4 regions of the Mesorhizobium sp. M0587 genome follow, and region 2 is predicted to be linked to each of the others. Evidence: predicted binding sites of a transcription regulator. Region 2 holds the regulator's gene; each other region holds the start of a gene.
What was found. Region 2 encodes PhoB, which activates phosphate uptake and scavenging genes when phosphate is short. Its sites were predicted from a motif close to TGTCATNNANCTGTCAT; they were not measured.

Region 1 (4,989 bases), on a different contig from region 2:
CGCGCATCATCGCGGCCAGCACCCGCGCCCGTTCCAGATAACGCGGCGTCGCCAACGCCTTGATCTCGGGTGCGATCGATTCGTTGAAGATGCCGTCGTGACGATACGCATTGGCCAGCGCCAGAAAGGCGCGGCCGGGATGGTCGACACCGAAGAAGGAGGCATGCGCGATGATGTTGAGCGATTGCCTGCCGCGATATTCGGGATGCGCGCGCCAGCCGATGTCGGCCAGCAAGGCAGCCGCGTGGCGATAACGCGCCTCGTCTTCGGTCTCGGCGATGCCGAAGGCGGCGAAAGACCTGGCGGTCCAGTCGACCAGTTCATGCGAATGTGTGACCGAGCGCGAACGCAGCCGGGCGAGTTCCTCCGAGGCCGAAATCAACGGATCGGCCTTCTGCTCCGCCTTGTCGAGCAGCGAGTAGAGAAACCCTTCGCGCACACCGAGCGCCGAGACGATGATCTTCGACGGCTGCATCGCAGCCATGATCTCCTGCAGCACGACGGCGCCGTAAGGCAGCAACGAGCGGCGGTTCTTCGAAACGCCTTCGATGCCCTTGACCTTCTCGATCTCGCTTTTGGCCACTTGCCGCAGGAAATTGGCGGTGCTTTCGACGCCGATCTCGTAATGATGCATGACGCCAAGCGGATAGTTGTTCATTTCCATGTGCAGCCGGGCGAGATTTCGCCAGGTGCCGCCAACCGCGTAAAAGGGCCTGCCCTGTCCACCCTTCAACAGCTTCGCGCGTCCCAATTCGTCGCGCGTGATCTTCGCCGCCTGGGCGAGCGAGTTCTTCGCCATGTCCTGCAGACGAAGGCCGCCCAGCGGCAGCGTTATGCCGTCACCGATCGCCTCGCCATTGACGTCGACCAGTTCAAGGCTGCCGCCGCCCAGATCGCCGGCAATGCCATTGGCCGGGTGGAAGCCCGAGATGACGCCCAGCGCCGAATAATGGGCTTCCTCACGCCCGCTGATCACCCGGATCTCGGTCTTGAGCACGTCTTCCGCACGGTGGATGAAATCGGGACCGTTGATCGCCTCACGAGCGGCGGCGGTGGCCAGCACGTACATGTGCTCGGCGCCGGCCTGATCGGAGAGCGCGCGGAAGCGGCGGAACTCCTCCATCGAGCGCGTCACGCCCTCGGGGTCGAGCTTCCCCGTCGACACGATGCCGCGACCGAGGCCGGCCAGCATCTTTTCGTTGAACAGCATGGTCGGCGACCGCGCCAGCCCTTCATAGACGACAAGTCGGATCGAATTCGAGCCGATGTCGATGATGGACAGCGGTCGGCGATCCTGCAGCCGGCCCTGGGAATCGGACAGCATCAGGCCGCGGCGTTCTTCTTGCGGCGCTTGAACTGCGCGATCCGCTTCGGTGCGTGCGATTTCAACGCGTCACCCCGTCCAGACAGGCTCGGATTGGTCATGAAATATTCCTGCGCGTTGAACGGTTCCTCACCCTCCTCAAGCACGACGCGCCGGGAGGTTCCGTCAGCCAATACGTCGAAACTTTGCTGATTGTCCATGATGTTGCCCAGCATGATCTGGCCCAGAACCTGTTCGTGCACAGTTGGATTGGTGATCGGCACCATGGTCTCGACGCGGCGGTCGAGGTTGCGCGGCATCAGGTCGGCCGAAGAGATGTAAACGATCGCCTCGTCCGCCGGCAGGCCGTGGCCATTGCCGAAGCAATAGATGCGGCTGTGCTCCAGAAAACGGCCGACGATCGATTTTACACGGATGTTTTCCGACAGGCCCGGCACCTGCGGCCGCAGGCAACAGATGCCGCGCACGACGAGGTCGATCTCGACCCCGGCGCGGCTGGCGTCATAAAGCGCATCGATGATAATGGGATCGACAAGCGCATTCATCTTCATCCAGATGCGCGCCGGCCTTCCCTCCAGCGCGTGGGCGGCTTCGTCGGAAATGTGCCGCAGGATGCGGTTTCGCAACGTGAACGGCGAGATTGCCAGCCGCATTTCGGCGGTCGGCTCGGCATAGCCGGTGATGAAATTGAACAGCTGTGCGACGTCGCGCGCGATCGTCGGGTCGGTGGTGAAGAAGGACAGGTCAGTGTAGATGCGCGCCGTGACCGGATGATAATTGCCAGTGCCGAGATGCACGTAGTTGCGCAGTTTGCCGTCCTCGCGCCGCACCACCAGCGACATCTTGGCATGGGTCTTCAGCTCAAGGAAACCGAACACGACCTGCACGCCGGCACGCTCCAGGTCGCGCGCCCAGCGGATGTTGGCTTCCTCGTCGAAACGCGCCTTGAGTTCGACCAGCGCGGTCACCGACTTGCCGGCCTCGGCCGCATCGACCAGCGCACGCACGATCGGACTGTCGTTGGACGTGCGATAGAGCGTCTGCTTGATCGCCACCACTTCGGGATCGGCCATCGCCTGGCGCAGGAACTGCACCACCACGTCGAAGGATTCGTAGGGGTGGTGGACGACGATATCCTTCTCGCGGATGGCGGCAAAACAGTCGCCGCCATGCTCACGAATGCGCTCGGGAAAGCGCGGATTGTAGGGCGTGAACTTGAGATCGTCGCGAGGGACGGCGACGATCTCGGAAATCTGACTGAGCGCCAGCGGGCCGGTTAGGACGCTGATACGGCTAGACGAAACGCTCAGTTCGCCGGCGACGAATTCGCGCAGTTCAGCCGGCATCAGCCTATCGAATTCGATGCGGATCACCGAACCGCGACGGCGGCGCTTCAGCGCCGTCTCGAACAGGCGCACGAGGTCCTCGGATTCTTCCTCGACCTCGATATCGCTGTCGCGGATGATGCGGAACGTGCCGGAACCCTTGACCTCATAGCCTGGGAATAGCTTGCCGATATAGAGACCGACCGCTTCCTCCAGCGGAATGAAGCGGACATGGTGCTTGCGGTCCGGCAAGCGGATGAAGCGCTTCAGCGCCACCGGCAAGCGCAGAAGCGCACTCATCTCCTCGCCGTTCTTGCGATGGCGCAATTGCAACGCCATCGAGAAACCGAGATTGGGGATGAACGGGAACGGGTGCGCCGGGTCGATCGACAGCGGGGTCAGCACCGGAAACACCTGGTCCTGGAAATGCTCTTCCAGCCAGGTTTTTTCATCCTTGGTCAGCGCATCGCGGGTGATGCTCTCTATGCCTTCCTTGTTGAGCAGCACCATCAGCGCCGAAAGGCTCTTCTGCTGGTCCTCCTGCAGCCGCTCGACCTCGCGCAGCAACTGTTCGAGTTGCTGTTGGGGGGTGCGGCCGTCGGGGCTCTTCAGCACGATGCCCTCGCGGACCTGGCCGGCAAGGCCGGCGACGCGCACCATGAAGAACTCGTCGAGATTGGCAGCCGAAATCGACAGGAAACGGACGCGCTCGAGCAGCGGATGATTGAGGTTCAGCGATTCCTCGAGGACGCGCCGGTTGAACTGCAGCCAGGAAAACTCGCGGTTGACGAAACGGTCCGGGTTGCCGCCTTCCGGGCTCGCCGCCTCGACATTGATGAATTCACTCTGTACCGGCTTCAGTTCGTTCATGGTTCCTGCTCGTTTCGCATCCGCTAGCCGGCTAGAGCGCCGCTCGCGCCCCTGGCCGCGCAAAGGACGCCCCTGCCCACTTCAAAGCGACGCATCACCCTGAAAACCGACACCGGTTTTCGGGATCATGCGTTAACCGGCTTAACTTATCCTCTGACAGGCTTTTGCGACAGTTTCATTTCATCGAACTTGCAAACAGACCGGTTATGATCCAGATGCAGAAGAGACTGCGTTAAGGAGACGATGATGGCTGGCGGTTCCATTCCCCATTTTCAGAACGATGCGGGCCACCCGGCGATCGACATCGGCGTCAAGGAATTCATGTGCACGGGCGCCAATCCGCCCTTCGACCATCCGCATGTATTTCTCGACATGGGCGACGACAATGAGAAGGTCTGCCCTTATTGCTCGACGCTCTACCGCTATTCGCCGCAATTGAGGGCGACGGAAACGTTGCCGGCAGGCTGCCTCTATATCGATCAGGCCGCCTGATCCCGTCGCGACAAGGCTGATGGACGATACGCGGTCCCGGCAGGTCGTCATCGCCGGGGCCGGCATCGCCGGGCTGACCGCAGCACTTGCCTTTGCCGAACGCGGCTATCGCGTAAAACTGTTCGAGCAGGCGCAGCGCCTTGAAGCAGTGGGCGCCGGGCTGCAACTGTCTCCCAACGCTTCACGCATCCTTCGCCAGCTTGGCGTTCTCGATCGACTGCCGGCTGCGGTGCGGCCGGAGGCGGTGGTGTTGAAGGACGCCGCGACATTGCGCGAACTGGCGCGCGTGCCGCTTGGACAGGCCGCTGAGAAGCGTTGGGGAGCGCCTTATCTCGTTGCTCATAGGGCCGACCTGCAGAGCGCGCTGATGGACCGGGTTGCAGAGATGCCGGATATAGATCTTGCCACCGGTGCGCGCGTCGGCAGCGTTGCCGCCAGCGGCCATGGCGTCACGGCGACATTCGACATCGACGGCAAGATCGCCCAGTCCCAAGGCGTCCTGCTGGTCGGTGCCGATGGTGTCTGGTCTTCGGTGCGCGCGATCGTCGATGCGACCAACGGCGCCACCTCGCCACGAAGCCGCTTTTCCGGCGAATTGGCCTGGCGCACCACCATCGCGGCCGATAGCGCCGCCGGACAGGCCTTTGCCGCGATCGGCGCAACCGACTGCGTCACGACCTTCCTGCATCCGGGCTTCCATATGGTGGCATATCCCGTCAGCAAGGGGGATGCCTTCAATCTTGTCGCCTTCACCAAGGGCGAGCGCATTGCCGAGGGCTGGTCCGGGCATGCCGATCCCGGCATCCTCGCCGGCGCCATGCGCGGCACCGCGCCAGGCCTTCCAAGGCTGATGGAACTGGCCGGCCCGTGGCTGACCTGGCCGCTCCATACGGTTGACCAGAGGCAGCGCTGGACGATGCCGGGCGGCATCGCGCTGATCGGCGACGCGGCGCACGCGATGACGCCATTCGCGGCGCA
Region 2 (4,989 bases):
CCAAGCTCGGCATCGATCCCGCCAACAAGCCGATGGTCATGAAGCTCAAGGGGTTCCTGTCGGAGGGTGCCCGCGTCCAGCTGCGCGACATCGTCGCCGCCGACCCGTCGGTCATCGGCACGACGCGGAACGTCGATATCCTCGCCGCCGCCAATCTCGACTCCGCCTTCAAAGGCCAGATCGATCTCGGTGTCGACGAAGCGCGCCGCAAGGTGTCGGACCAGCAGATTGCGTGGATGAACAAGCTCAAGGCCGAGGGCTTGATGGCCGAGCATTTCAACACCGGTTTGTTCTCCTATGGCGCCTCCAGCCGCCCGGAAACCTCGGGCATGGGCGTGGCGATCATAGGCTCGTTCTACATGATGGTGATCGTGCTGCTCTTGGCGCTGCCGATCGGCGTCGCGGCTTCGATCTATCTTGAGGAATTCGCCAAAAAGAACCGTCTCACCGACCTGATCGAAGTCAACATCAACAATCTGGCGGCGGTGCCGTCGATCGTCTTCGGCCTGCTTGGACTCGCTGTGTTCATCAATTTCCTCGGCATGCCGCGCTCGGCCGCTTTCGTCGGCGGCCTGGTGTTGACGCTGATGACGCTGCCGACGATCATCATAGCCACGCGGGCCGCTTTGGCCGCCGTGCCGCCATCGATCCGCTCGGCGGCGCTCGGCCTTGGCGCGTCCAAGATGCAGATGGTGTTTCAGCACATCCTGCCGCTTGCCGCCCCCGGCATCCTCACCGGCACCATCATCGGCCTGGCGCGGGCGCTCGGCGAAACCGCGCCGCTGCTGCTGATCGGCATGGTCGCCTTCGTCGCCGACTATCCGAAGACGCCTTTCGATCCGGCCACGGCGCTGCCGGTGCAGATCTACATGTGGGCCAACGAGGCCGAGCGCGCCTTCGTCGAGCGCATGTCGGGTGCCATCATCATCCTGCTCGTCTTCCTCATGGCCATGAACATCACAGCGATCGTGCTGCGGCGCCGCTTCGAACGGCGCTGGTAAAAGAAGGCATCTGGTATGAACATCATGACCGAACAGTCCCTCGAAAACGCGGTGGGCGACAAGATGAGCGCCAAGTCGAACGAAGTGATCAAGATGCGCGGCGACAAGGTCGGCGTGTTCTACGGCGAGAAGCAGGCGCTGTTCGACGTCAATCTCGACGTCCGCCAGAACCAGGTGACGGCGCTGATCGGCCCCTCCGGCTGCGGCAAATCCACCTTCCTGCGTTGCCTCAACCGCATGAACGACACCATAGACTCGGCGCGGGTAACCGGCAGGATCACGTTGGACGACGAGGACATCTACGACAAAAACATCGACGTCGTCGAACTCAGAGCTCGCGTCGGCATGGTGTTCCAGAAGCCCAATCCGTTCCCGAAGTCGATATACGAGAACGTCGCTTACGGTCCACGCATCCACGGCTTGGCCAAGGGCAAGGCCGACATGGACCAGATTGTCGAATCGAGCCTGAAAAAGGCGGCGATCTGGAACGAGGTGAAGGATCGCCTGCAAGAGCCGGGCACCGGTCTTTCCGGCGGCCAGCAACAGCGCCTGTGCATTGCGCGCGCCATCGCGGTTTCGCCAGAGGTGATCCTTATGGACGAGCCCTGCTCGGCGCTTGACCCGATCGCCACCGCGCGCGTCGAGGAACTTATCGACGAATTGCGCCAGAACTACACGATCGTCATCGTCACCCACTCGATGCAGCAGGCAGCGCGTGTGTCGCAGCGCACGGCGATGTTCCATCTCGGCTATCTGGTCGAGGAGGGCGCTACCGACAAGATGTTCACCACTCCCGACGACAAGCGCACCCAGGACTATATCACCGGCCGGTTCGGTTGAGCAGTCCGGGCGAATTTACAGACACGAGGACAAGGTCATGGCCGAACACACAGTCGCAGCCTTCGACGAGGATCTAGGGCAGATCAGCAGGCTGATCAGCGACATGGGCGACCTCGCCAGTTCGATGGTCGGCGGCGCCACCAAAGCGCTGCTGAACACCGACAACGCTCTCGCGCAACGCGTCGTCTCCGATGACGCGATCATGGATGCGCGCCAGCGCGAGCTCGACGACCGCGCCATCACGCTGATCGCCAAGCGTCAACCGATGGCCGACGACCTGCGTCACGTCGTCGGCTCGATCCGCATGGCCGGCGACCTCGAACGCATCGGCGATCTTGCCAAGAACATCGCCAAGCGCGTCGGCACGGTCGGCCTCGCCGCCACGCCGCGCGACCTGTCGCATTCCATCGACGCGATGGCGCAGTTGGTGCTGATCCAGGTGCAGGGCGTGATCGAGGAATATGCGGCGCGCGATGCCGCCGCGCTGACGACGCTGCGGGCCAACGACGAGCGCATCGACGTCAAATACACCTCGGTGTTCCGCGAACTGCTGACCTACATGATGGAAGATCCGCGCAACATCACCGCTTGCACGCATCTGTTGTTCTGCGCCAAGAATCTGGAACGCATCGGCGACCATGTGACCAACATCGCCGAAAATGCCTATTATGTCCTGACCGGTACGCAACTGCCCGCCAATCGCCCGAAGCAGGACGAAACGGCGATGTCGGCGCCGGCGGCCTGACGGCGGGGTGACCGGGCGATGATCGCGCCGCGCATCATGGTGGTGGAGGACGAGGAGCCGTTAGGCGTGCTGCTCCGCTACAATCTGGAATCCGAGGGTTACCAGGTCGAGGTGGTGACGCGCGGCGACGAAGCCGAGATCCGGCTGCAGGAAAACGTGCCGGACCTTCTGGTGCTCGACTGGATGGTGCCGGCGGTTTCCGGCATCGAACTCTGCCGGCGCCTGCGAATGCGCGCCGAGACCGAGCGATTGCCGATCATCATGCTGACGGCGCGCGGCGAGGAAAGCGACCGCGTGCGCGGCCTTTCCACCGGGGCCGACGACTATCTGGTCAAGCCGTTCTCGACGCCGGAATTCATGGCCCGGGTCAAGGCGCTGCTGCGCCGCGCCAAGCCGGAGGTGCTGTCCAGCGTGCTCAAGGTCGGCGACATCGTGCTCGACCGCGAATCGCACCGGGTCTATCGCAAGAAAAGCGAGATCCGGCTCGGGCCGACCGAATTCCGCCTGCTCGAATTCATGATGCGCCATCCCGGCCGCGTGTTCTCGCGCAGCCAACTGCTCGACAATGTCTGGGGCGAGACGATCTACATCGACGAACGCACGGTGGACGTGCATGTCGGCCGGCTGCGCAAGGCGGTCAACAATGGCCGCATGCCCGATGTCATCCGCACCATTCGCGGCGCCGGCTACGCGATCAGGGAAGATTAGGTCTTTGGCGCGGAAGTTCCGTCAGATTGGGCTTCCGAAGGCGGGTCTCGGAGGTTTTGCGACTAGCCGAAAACGGCAGTCACTTCGTCATCCACGGGCGTAGCAAGGAGCGTAGCGACGCAGCGCAGACCCGAGGATCCATGCCGCGACTTCGGAGTGCTGCCACGATGCAGAATTCTGCTCCCCTGCACTCCACGACTACGGTCGCAGGATCCTCGGGTCTGCGCCGCGTCGCTGCGCTCCTTGCTCCGCCCTAGGATGACGACATTGGGACGACTTCGGCAATATCCAAAGTCGACGATGGTCTGCGGCATCGACGGCGGACGCCACTCAGGCTACGTTCTTTCCAGTGCCAGTTCTCGCCTGCACGCCAGGCGCGAAAATCTCCTGGTCGACGAAGGTCAGCGCGCGCATGGCGCAACCTTCCCTGATCAGCGGCAGTTCGTTGGGCTCGGTGTCGAAGGAAATCGATTCCGAGTGCTGGCCGCCGGCGGTCTGGGCGATGGCCTCGCGCAGTGCCGGCTCGATCAGGTCGAAGGCGGCGGCGCTGACGCCGACCATGGCGACAGGCGCCGGGTCGATCAGCGCGAACAGGCTGCCGAGGCCATAGCCGAGCGCCTCGCCGGCCTTGCGATAGGCCTCGCGCTCCGGTCCGTCTTTTTCGCGCGCCGAAGCCGCCAGCGTACGCATGTCGGCGTCGCTGACGTCGACCGGTTCGGTGTCCTCGCCAAGCTGCCTCGCATTGCGCCAGATCGCATAATTGCCGGCATAGGCCTCGACGCAGCCGCGCCGTCCGCAGCGGCAGAGGGCGCCGCCCGGCCAATGGATCATGTGGCCGAACTCGCCGCCCGAGGAATGGGTGCCGGTGAACAGTTCGCCTTTCAGCACCAGGCCCATGCCGATGCCGTGGGAAAGCAGGATGGCTATGAAGTCGTCGCGATAGCGCTGGGGATCGCGCCAGCGCAGCGCCACCGCCATCATGTTGCAGTCATTCTCCGTGGTGGCGGGAATGCCGAACTCGGCCTCGAGTATGTCGGCGAAGGCGATATCGGTCTGCGGCGTGATCGGCGACCACAGCATGGACCGCGCATCGGTGTCGGTGATGCCCTGGATCGCCAGCGCGATGCGGGCGACGCGCCGGACGTCGAGGTCGGGGTCCTCGATCCGGCGCCGCACGATGGCGACGCATTCGCCGATCAGCGCCCCGCGCGCCATGGTCAGCGTGTCCAGCCGGCGCTGCTCCTCGGCGATCACCTGGCCGGCATAGTCGATGACGGCGACGGACAGGAAGTTCAGCGACAGCACCACGGTCATCACCGCCGCCGCCTCCGGGTTGAGGCCGAGGCCGACCTGTGGGCGCCCGCGTTTCAGCGAGCCCGTCTCGCTCGGCTTGCCCTCGGTCAGGATGCCTTCGCCGATGAGGTCGGAGGAAATCGCCGATATGGTCGAGTGGCTGAGGCCGGTGGTCGCGGCGATCTCGGTGCGCGAGGGCTGGCTGGCACGGCGTACGGCCGCGATCACCATCGCCCGGTTGCGCCGACGCAAATCGTCGTGACGGATTCCGACCGACATGCTTCTCTCATATCCTCCCTGTCGCCGTGGTTCTTCCTGTCCCTCGAACGCTGCCGGCAACGTGGGCAAATACTGGCAGAAGCATGCGGTGCTGTCATTATTTATTCGGGGCTCGAAAAAAAT
Region 3 (4,989 bases), on a different contig from region 2:
GTGGGCGATGTTCCAGTCGCCGCCGGCCCAGTTGCCGTCCATCGCGCAATTCTCGAAAGCGATGCGCACGCCCTTGTCGGCGGCGCGCTTGGCCAGCGGCCCCCAGACCTCGCGAAAGCGCGGCAGGCTGTCGGGCAGCGGCTTGCCACGGATACGGCCGGTAAAGCCGCTGACCGTCGAGGCGCCGAACAGATGCGCATTGTCGATCACCATCTCCCAGGCCTTCAGCACGCCGCGATCGACATCGCCGCTCTCCAGCGGATTGCCGAACACGCCGAGCGAGGACACGGTGACGTCGGCGTCGCCGATCGCCTCGCGGATCTGGCCGGCCAGACGCGGCAGATCCTTGCCGCCCAGCGTCTGCCAGAAAAAGGGCTGGATGCTCTCGAAGCCAAGCGGCAGGATCTGCTTGATGTAAGCCGCCGGGTCGTCGAGGTTGGCCCGCACCATGGTGCCGATCCTGATGTCGAGAAGCGGGTTTGGCATCATCGTGCATCCTGTGTGATCGCCACGCGGCGTCCGCTCTCGGCGCTTTCGATGGCGCCGAGAACCATGGCCAGGCTCTTGATGTTGTCGGCGCCACGCGTTTCCGGCTCCGTGCCGGTCTCTATGGCCTGCATGAAATCCTTGATGATGCCGAGGTGGCCGCCGATGCGGTCGGCGGCGTCGAGCGGCGGCACGGCGATCGGCTGTGTCTGGTCGAACAGGCCCTCGCGCACCGGCAGCGCGACCTCTGCTCTCACCTCGTCATTGCCGTCCCAGACCAGGCTGCCGCGCTCGGCCACGATGCGCCATGTGCTCTCCCAGCTTGTGCGGAAGCCGGCCGCGCACCAGGAACCGGCATAGGTGAAGACCTTGCCGCCGCCGAGATCGAAGACGGCGCTGGCCGAAGATCCCTGGCTATACCAGGAATTGGCCGGCTCCCATTCCTGGCAATAGACGCTGGCCGGCTCGCCGCCGACCATATAGCGCGCGGCGTCGAACGTGTGGATCGCCATGTCGAGCAGCAGCACATGGCTCATCTCCTCGCGAAAGCCGCCGAAATGCGGCGCGACGAAGAAGTCGGCATGGATGCTTGTCGCCGCGCCTATGGCGCCGGATTCCAGGAACCGCCTGATCCGCCTGACATTGGCGACATAGCGGCGGTTCTGCACGACGGCGTGGATACGCCCCGCCCGGCGCGCGGCATCGACGATGATCCGGGCATTGTCCGGACTGTCGGCCAGCGGTTTTTCGGTGAGCAGATGGCAATGATGGGCGAATGCGGAAAGCGCGACCTCGCGCCGGGCGGCGGGAACCACGACGTCGAACACCGCGTCGGGCTTGGTCTGGTCGAGGACCATGTCGAGATTGGTTCCGATGACGGCGCCGGAAAGCCCGTATTCGCGCGCCCTCGCCTTCGCCCGCTCGGCGTCGAGGTCGACAAGGCCGACGATGGCGAGCCCATCGATCTGCCTCGCGGCATCGAGCCACTGCTTGCTCATCGCTCCGCAGCCGACAAGGACGACATTGATCATCCAGCGCTCCTCCCTCTCGGCCCCTCCAGACCGATCGTCCCGGCATCCACGGCAGCACCGTAAATGTTGTTCCGTAAACGTTTACGAGAACACACCCGAAGGCGTAGAATGTCAACCGGCCGCTGACGAAAATCATCATCGACCGCCTTGGCCTGAGCGGCGGCCGGTGCTAGCCAGAGCGGGGGAGAACTGTCCTTGGCGTCCAGCATCCACGACCTCGCGCGTCACCTGAACATTTCGATCGGCACCGTGTCGCGCGCGCTCAACGGCCGCGCGGACGTCAACGCCGACACGCGCCAGCGCGTGCTCGATGCCGCCAAGCAGTTGAACTATGCGCCCAACCAGTCCGGCCGCAGTCTCAGGCAAGGCGCCACCCGCTCGATCGCCTTCATGCTGCAGCCGCATCCGGGCGACCTGGAATATGGCGAGCCGTTCTTCATTCCGTTCCTGACCGGTTTGCAGGCTAGGCTAGCCGAAAGCGGGCTCGACCTGATCGTGGTGATGGGCGCGCCCGGCGACTATCAGCAGGAGCGCCTGCGCCGTGTCGTCGAAACGCGCCGCGCCGATGCGGTGGTGCTGGCCTGGACGCGACGCGAAGACGAGCGCATCGACTATCTCACCCAGGCCGGCTTCCCCTTCGCCACGCTTGGCCGCAGCCGCTCCGGCGGGATGGCCTATCCCTCGCTCGACCTCGATTTCGAGAAGGCCGGCGCCGACGCGGTCGACCGGCTGGTGTCGCGCGGCCACCGCCGCATCGCCGCCATCCGCCCATCGCTCGACCTGAATTTCGGGCATCTGTTCGTCGCCGGCTACCGCAAGGCCCTGCGGCGGCACGGCATCGAGGTCGATCCCGGGCTGATAGCGGAGGGGTTCATCAACGAGGCCGGCGGCTACCAGGTGACGCCGCGAGTGATGCTCGCGAAAGACCGGCCCACCGCCATCATCTTCAACAATGACGCGATGGCGCTCGGCGGCTGCAAGGCGCTGGCCGAAATGGGCATCAGGCCCGGCCATGACATCGCGGTGATCGTCATCGTCGACACGCCGCTCTGCCGCTATTTCTCGCCGGCGCTGACCGGCTTCCGCCCGGCTCTGGAGCCGATGGGGAAGCGATTGGCCGAAATGCTGCTGGCCTCGCTTCCCGCCTTCGCCGGCCCCGAAGGAACGCGCATCATGCGCGAGGTCTGGCCCCTGGAGCTGATTGCGCGCGACAGCGATTGAGCAGGACTGAAGCCGAGCCCAGCGGCTGCTTTCGCTGCCGGCTTCGCCCGTGCGTCACGCCGGCGGGCAAGCAAATCTTCCCGCCGGTGCTCGTTTCCAACGTCGCGCCCAGAGACTGGCGGAGATGCGACCCCACGCTGTCATGCAAGCATCATGTTCGCGCCGTAGATCGCTTTCGGGGAAGCGCGCGCCATCGTCGATGTGCCGCCTCTTTCAGCTTTTCGTCTTTGGGCCGCTCCGGCACGCTTTTTCAGAAAGAGGATTGTCCATGAAACACCTGTACCGAACCGCGTCGCTCGGCGTCGCGCTGGCCTTGTTCACCGCCTCGACGCCGGCGCTTGCCGACGGCACCGCCGGCGGCGCCAGCTTCGTCAACAAGGGGCTCGTCGGCGTCGGCCGCATCCCGGCAGGCCAGCGCGACAAGTTCGGCGAGACGTTCGGCTCGGGCTCCGGCATGGCGATGGACCCCGCCGGCTGGACGCATGACGTGACCGGCTACAAGGGTTCGCTCTGGCTGCTGCCGGACCGCGGCTACAATGTCGCCGGCACCGCCGACTACCGGCCGCGCCTCAACACCATCGGCATCGAGTTCGCTCCCGTCGCGCCGGGCGCCGCTCCCGCCGCCGGCCAGGAGCAGACCGGCGTCAAGGCGACGCTGGCCGACACCATGCTGCTCACCGACGACAAGGGCGTCAACGCCACCGGCCTCGATCCGCTGTCGGATGTTCGCGCGGCAAGCGGCGACATGCCGATGCTGCCCGCCGCCACCAACGGCAAGCTCGCGCTCGACAATGAAGCGATCGTGCGGCTGCCCGACGGTTCGATGTTCATCTCCGACGAATACGGTCCCAACATCTACCGGTTTTCCGCCGAAGGCCGCCTGCTGTCGGCGACGCAGCCGCCGGCCGCACTGGTGCCGATGCGCAAGGGAACGCCGAACTTCTCCTCGGACAATCCCGGCGCGGGTGCCGCCGAACCCGATCCGAAGGACCCCGAAACGGGCCGCCAGAACAATCAGGGCCTCGAGGGCATGGCGCTGACGCCGGACGGCAAGTTCCTGATCGCTGTGCTCCAGTCCGCGACAAGGCAGGATGGCGGCGATTCCCCCTCGACCCGGCAGAACACCAGGGCTCTGGTCTACGACGCCTCCGACCCCGCCCATCTGAAGCTGGCGCACGAATATGTCGTGCCGCTGCCGGTATTCACCGACGCCAAGGGCAAGACCAAGGTCGCTGCGCAAAGCGAGATCGTAGCGCTGTCGGACACCGCTTTCCTGATGCTGGCGCGCGACAGCGGCAATGGCCAGGGCGTGAAGGGTGACACCTCGTTCTATCGCAGAATCAACATCGTCGATCTCGCCGGCGCGACCGATATCGCCGGCGCCTTCGACACGGCCGACAAGCCGCTCGCGCCCAAGGGCGTGCTCGCCCCCTCGGTGACGCCGGCCAGGCTGGCGCCGTTCATCGACATCAACGACAGTGCGGAACTCGGCCGCTTCGGCCTCCACAACGGCGCGCCGAACGACCACGACAACCTGTCCGAGAAGTGGGAAGCAATGTCGGTCGTGAGCGTGCTCGATCCAAAACTGCCTGACGACTATTTCCTGTTCGTCGGCAACGACAACGACTTTCTCGCCCAGGACGGTTTTCAGGTCGGCGCCTCCTATAAGGCCGATGACGGCGCCAATGTCGATACCATGTTCCTGGTCTATCAGGTCACGCTGCCGGGCCTCGCCAGGAAGTAACGGCCCCCGAAGGTAGTCGCCGAGCGCGCTCACGGCTATCCCGTCGGAGCACCGGTATTCCGCCAGGGTGCATCTCGGTCCGGCCTGCGATATCATCGCAAGCCGGACCCAGATCACTTCGGCGAGCCATCACCCCCATGGACGAAAAAATGCCCACCCGCCGGCGCACCGGCGACCTGACCAGCGGCCCGATCCCGCGCACGCTGCTGCTGTTCGCCTTGCCGGTGCTCGGCTCCAATGTGCTGCAATCGCTCAACGGTTCGATCAATGCCGTCTGGGTCGGCCGCTTCCTCGGCGAATCGGCGCTGACCGCCACCTCCAACGCCAATCTGGTGCTGTTCCTGATCCTTGGCACGGTGTTCGGCATCGGCATGGCGGCCACCATCCTGGTGGCGCAGTCGGTCGGCGCCCGCGACCTGCCCGAGGCGCGCCGTATCGTCGGCACCAGCGCGACCTTCTTCTTCCTCGTCTCGGTGGTCTTCGCCGTCTGCGGCTGGATCTGGGTCG
Region 4 (4,989 bases), on a different contig from region 2:
CTGCCTGATTACAGGACGACAATGGAGATTGAGGCACGGCCCGCATTCGCGGGCCGCATGCCGTCATTCTTCCGTTTCGGTCTCAGTCTCGCCTTCGCCCTCGGGTTTCGAACGTTCCCGCGCCGCGACCTTGGCCGCCTGCTTCTCGGCCTTCTTGGCCGCTTTCTGGCGGTCGCGTTCCTTGCGTTCCTGATCGTAGTTTGGTGCTCGCGCCATACCGGCTCCTTTTTTGATTGGCCCTGGGGCTCTGACCCTGCCTAGGAGCATTGGCTGCCAAACACAACAGCCGGAGCGAAACTATCCGGACGTCACAACGATCTGTTCGGGGACTTGCAAGATGCGCGGCACAATGGTGTAGGAAGTGCCGGGGCGCCGACCTATTGAGAGCTGCCTGTTTATCTTGATCAAGTGAGCTATGGCCACAATTGCGCGAACGACCGCAAGGGTTTTCTACTATGCGCGCAACTTTGCGCGCGATGCCGTCCCGCAGGCATTGTTCCGCCGCAGATTGGGCGCTCACCTGGAGATGGCGAGGCTTTCGGGCGAAGCGGCGCGCCGGCGCCTGAATTACTACAACAAGCTGCAGGATGGCTTCGTGCCCAGCCCCGATGCCGTGCGCATCAACAGGCTGCCCTTCACGCCGACCATGTACTATTACGACCTGAAGGAATTTGCCCGCTACTTCGATCCCGGATTGCTGATCGACCTGGAGTTCGGCGACGTGATCGACGTGCCGAAGGTGCCGTCGATCGTCAAGGATAGGCCGATCCGCGCCGACGACAAGAACGCGGTCATCATGAAGCTCGACAAGTTCCGTCACTTCCAGATGCCGGCCGATGCAACCGCATTCGCCGACAAGCTCCCGGCCGTGGTCTGGCGCGGCGATCTCAACAATCCGATCCGGACAAGATTTCTGGATGCGGTGTGTGACCTGCGGTTCTGCGACGCCGGCTCGCACAAGCCGAACGCACCGGCCGAGTACAGCAAACCCTATCTCAGCATCAGCCAGCACCAGCGTTATCGCTACATTGTTTCGCTCGAAGGCAATGACGTGGCGACCAATCTCAAATGGATCCTGAATTCCAACTCGCTTTGCTTGATGCCGCCGCCGACATACGAGACATGGTTTGCCGAAAAGCAACTCGAACCCGATGTCCATTATGTGCCGCTCGAATCGGACTTCGCCGATCTCGCGGAACGCGTGGCTTATTTCGAGCGGCACCCCGAACGGGCCGAACGCATCATCGCCGCCGCGAACGCCTATTGCCGGACATTCGCCGACGAGCGGACCGAGCAGGCGATCTCCCTGCTCGTGCTCTATAAATACTTTGTGCTCAGCGGCCAGGTCAAACCGGACGCAGAGGTCTGGCGCTTCATTTCGGGTTAGCCGCCGGCGGGTATCGCCCGCCACATGATCGAAAATCGCGGGTCAGACGCCGCATCGGTCAATCACGAGGTCGGCGGCGCCAAAACGGTCTTTTGCCGTCAGTTGCTGGTGCCAGTAGGGGTAGAGCAGGGGCGGCCTGCTGACCGTGTCGAGGCGCCCGCGTTCGTCGTCCGAGAGCGCAAGGCTTGCGGCTGCGATATTGTCCTTGAGCTGCGTTTCGCTGCGCGCGCCGATCACCAGCGAACTGATGGCAGGCCGGCCGAGCAGCCAGGCGAGGGCCACCTGCGCGGCCGACACGCCGCGCTGAGTACCGATCTCAACGAGGATATCGACGATCCGCCACAGCCGGTCCTCATCGCGGATCGGCGGTTCCGACCAGCCGGCGAGTTGGCGGGCGGTCGGGCTGTCGCGGCGGTATTTGCCGGAAAGCAATCCGCCGGCGAGCGGGCTCCACACCAGCACGCCCAGCCCCTGGTCGACCGAAATCGGCAGCAGCTCGTATTCGGCCTCGCGCGCCTCCAGCGTGTAGTGGATCTGCTGGGTGACGAAGCGCGGCTGGTGGTGGCTGTCGCTGATGGAGAGCGCCTTCATCACCTGCCAGCCTGAATAGTTGGAACAGCCGACATAGCGAACCTTGCCTTGGGTAACCAGCGTGTCGAGCGCGGCAATGGTTTCCTCCAGCGGGGTTGCACCGTCCCATTCGTGCAGGAAGTAAATGTCGATGACATCGGTCTTCAGGCGCTTGAGGCTCTTCTCGCATTCGCGGATCAGATGATAGCGCGACAGGCCTTCATCGTTGGGACCATTGCCGATCCGCATCCGCGCCTTGGAGGCTATCAGCACGTCGCCCTTGCGCTTGCCGCCGAGCGCTTCGCCGATGATCTCCTCGGAAATGCCGTTCGAATAGACATTGGCGGTGTCGATCAGGTTGATGCCGGCATCGATGCAGATGTCGATCATCCGGCGTGCCTCGTCGAGGTCGGTCTTGCCGACAGCCGAAAACGCGCCGGCGCCGCCGAAGGTCATGGTTCCCATGGTCAGTGTCGAAACTTTCAAGCCGGAACGGCCGAGGGTGCGGTATTCCATGTCGGTCCTCGCGATTGCATTGGGAAAAGGAGGGGAAGGGTAGCCCCGATGTAGCAGGTATTTGTAGGACAATTTGGATCGTTTGTCGCCATGCCACGACGACGGATCGATCATGCCTCGCGGATTTGTAGCGGCGGCGGCGGTCAAGACCAGGCTGCAATAAAACCGTCATTGCCGGCCTATACTGAAGTCGGCTCAGGTGTTGCCATTCCCGGACGCAGGTCAGGAGCTTGGAGCGCCTGACGTGACCGACAGGGCTTGCAAGCGGAGCAGCGAAAATGACCGAGGAAAAACAGAATTCTCCCGCCAAGGACTGGCTCGAAGCAGAACTCGCCGACACGCTCGACGAAGACTATGAGCTCGAATTATCGGAGCCGGCGCTGTCGATGGAGATCGCCAAGATCTACAAGAACTCGCATCCGCCCTCGATCGATCGCATGCAGTATTTTCGCGACTTGATCGCCTTGCAGTCGGAATTGATCAAGCTGCAGTCCTGGGTCGCCCATCACAAGAAGAAGCTGGTGGTGATTTTCGAGGGCCGCGATTCCGCCGGCAAGGGCGGCGTCATCAAGCGCATCACCCAGCGGCTCAATCCGCGCATCTGCCGCGTCGTGGCGCTGCCGGCGCCGACCGAGCGCGAGAAGTCACAATGGTATTTCCAGCGCTATGTCCCGCATCTGCCGGCGGGCGGTGAGATCGTGCTCTTCGACCGCTCCTGGTACAACCGCTCCGGCGTCGAGCGGGTGATGGGGTTCGCCGGGCCGGACCAGGTGGAAGAGTTCTTCCACGACGTGCCGGAGTTCGAGCGCATGCTGGTGCGCTCCGGCATCACGCTGGTCAAATACTGGTTCTCGATCACCGACGAGGAGCAGCAGATGCGTTTCCTCATGCGCATCCACGATCCGATGAAGCAGTGGAAGCTGTCGCCGATGGATCTGGAGTCGCGCGTGCGCTGGGAGCAATACACCAAGGCCAAGGAAGAGACGTTCGCCCGCACCAACATTCCCGAGGCGCCATGGTTCATCGTCGAGGGCAACGATAAGAAGCGGGCGCGGCTGAACTGCATCGACCATCTGCTGCAGCAGGTTCCCTACGAGGAAGTGCCGCACGAGGAGATATCGCTGCCGGAGCGCGTCTTCAACCCGGAATACGAGCGCCAGGTGCTGCCCGGCGAGCTTTACGTGCCGGAGAAGTATTGATGGACTACTCCCTTCTTCCCGTCACTATACGGGAAGAAGGTGCCGGTCCACCCTCCGAAGCTGCTGCGGAGGACCGGCAGGCGGATGAGGGGCGGCGCCGACGTCGATGGTTGAATCCTCACAAATCGCTGCGTAGGCTCAATTTATTCTGCTACCATATTGCCATCAGTGATATTCCCGGCGACGCAATATTCAACCTGTTTGCGCTGCCCCTCATTGCCCTGCCGGGCATTTCTCCCCGTATAGTGACGGGGAGAAAGAGGCTGGCGCGAGGATTTCGCTAATCACCAGAGTTTCATCAAGCGCCTACACGCGCTTGATGACCACATGCGTGGCAAGATCCGTTGCCACCTGCTCGCTGCAATGGTAGCCCAACTCCAGCATATCCAGGCCGGCAAAAAGGTTCTCGCCCTTGCCAAGCAACACCGGCGAGATTGCCAGATGCATCTCGTTGATCAATCTCTCCTGAAGATATTGCCGGATGGTGGCGACGCCGCCGCCAACCCGCACATCCTTGCCACCCGCCGCCGCCTTCGCCTGCTCGAGCGCCGAATGGATGCCGTCGGTCACAAAATAGAAGGTCGTGCCTCTTTCCATCGTGATGGGTGCCCGTTCGTGGTGCGTCAACACGAAGACCGGCACATGGTAGGGAGGGTTGTCGCCCCACCAGCCTTTCCAGCTGTCGTCAGGCCATTCGCCGCGGATCGGCCCGAACATGTTGCGGCCGAGGATCCATGCGCCGACATTCTCGAAACTGCGCGCCGCGAAATCCTCATCGGCGCCGGTCGTCGCGCCGCCCTCTTCGCCGAACATTTTCCGAAAGGTGCGGGTGCTGAAGGCCCATTTGTGCACGGCTGGGCCGCCGACGCCGAGCGGATTTTGCAGATCCTGGTCCGGACCGGCACCATAGCCGTCAAGCGACAGACTGAATGCATTGACGCGAAGCTTGGACATGAAAGGTCTCCTCGATAACCGATTGTGTTTTGCAAGTAGTTTCCTTGTAGCAAACTGATTGCGATTTGCAAGCGGTTTTTTTCGACGACGCCCGACCAAGCCGACGTACGAAATGCTTCATCGTCAGGAGAGGGGTTGTATACACGAGAGCGACATCGCACTTGCACAGTGGGCGAAACAGGGTGCGCCGCAGCTCGTGCTGGAAGTCAGAATTATCGGGGCTTCGACGCTTCGAGCATACGTTCGACGGCAAGACGTAGGGGGAGTAGGTTATCCGTCACCACGGCCCACACTATCGCACCGGAAGTCTTGTGGTATTCGTGACGCAAAACGTTGCCTATTCCACGAACTTGTTTCCATGGA

Region 1: the regulator PhoB is predicted to act here: its motif matches at 3,686-3,702, upstream of NKI49_RS02170 (RNA degradosome polyphosphate kinase).
Region 3: the regulator PhoB is predicted to act here: its motif matches at 2,877-2,893, upstream of NKI49_RS21570 (esterase-like activity of phytase family protein).
Region 4: the regulator PhoB is predicted to act here: its motif matches at 2,629-2,645, upstream of ppk2 (polyphosphate kinase 2).

What each region holds. Positions count from the first base shown of each region.
Region 1 covers NZ_JAMYQP010000002.1:92,515-97,503, reverse strand. Annotated here, with positions in the region: gene ppx (exopolyphosphatase) at 1-1,324, opposite strand, end outside; gene NKI49_RS02170 (RNA degradosome polyphosphate kinase) at 1,324-3,519, opposite strand; gene NKI49_RS02165 (zinc-finger domain-containing protein) at 3,766-4,011, shown strand; gene NKI49_RS02160 (FAD-dependent monooxygenase) at 4,031-4,989, shown strand, end outside.
Region 2 covers NZ_JAMYQP010000035.1:5,917-10,905, reverse strand. Annotated here, with positions in the region: gene pstA (phosphate ABC transporter permease PstA) at 1-1,001, shown strand, start outside; gene pstB (phosphate ABC transporter ATP-binding protein PstB) at 1,017-1,841, shown strand; gene phoU (phosphate signaling complex protein PhoU) at 1,879-2,586, shown strand; gene phoB (phosphate regulon transcriptional regulator PhoB) at 2,605-3,294, shown strand; gene NKI49_RS25570 (ROK family protein) at 3,625-4,866, opposite strand.
Region 3 covers NZ_JAMYQP010000025.1:61,311-66,299, reverse strand. Annotated here, with positions in the region: gene NKI49_RS21585 (sugar phosphate isomerase/epimerase family protein) at 1-489, opposite strand, end outside; gene NKI49_RS21580 (Gfo/Idh/MocA family protein) at 486-1,517, opposite strand; gene NKI49_RS21575 (LacI family DNA-binding transcriptional regulator) at 1,713-2,738, shown strand; gene NKI49_RS21570 (esterase-like activity of phytase family protein) at 3,007-4,482, shown strand; gene NKI49_RS21565 (MATE family efflux transporter) at 4,620-4,989, shown strand, end outside.
Region 4 covers NZ_JAMYQP010000002.1:313,611-318,599, forward strand. Annotated here, with positions in the region: gene NKI49_RS03260 (DUF982 domain-containing protein) at 1-8, shown strand, start outside; gene NKI49_RS03265 (hypothetical protein) at 64-216, opposite strand; gene NKI49_RS03270 (glycosyl transferase family 90) at 416-1,387, shown strand; gene NKI49_RS03275 (aldo/keto reductase) at 1,430-2,473, opposite strand; gene ppk2 (polyphosphate kinase 2) at 2,752-3,672, shown strand; gene NKI49_RS03285 (hypothetical protein) at 3,672-3,956, shown strand; gene NKI49_RS03290 (dihydrofolate reductase family protein) at 3,979-4,626, opposite strand; gene NKI49_RS03295 (HepT-like ribonuclease domain-containing protein) at 4,839-4,989, opposite strand, start outside.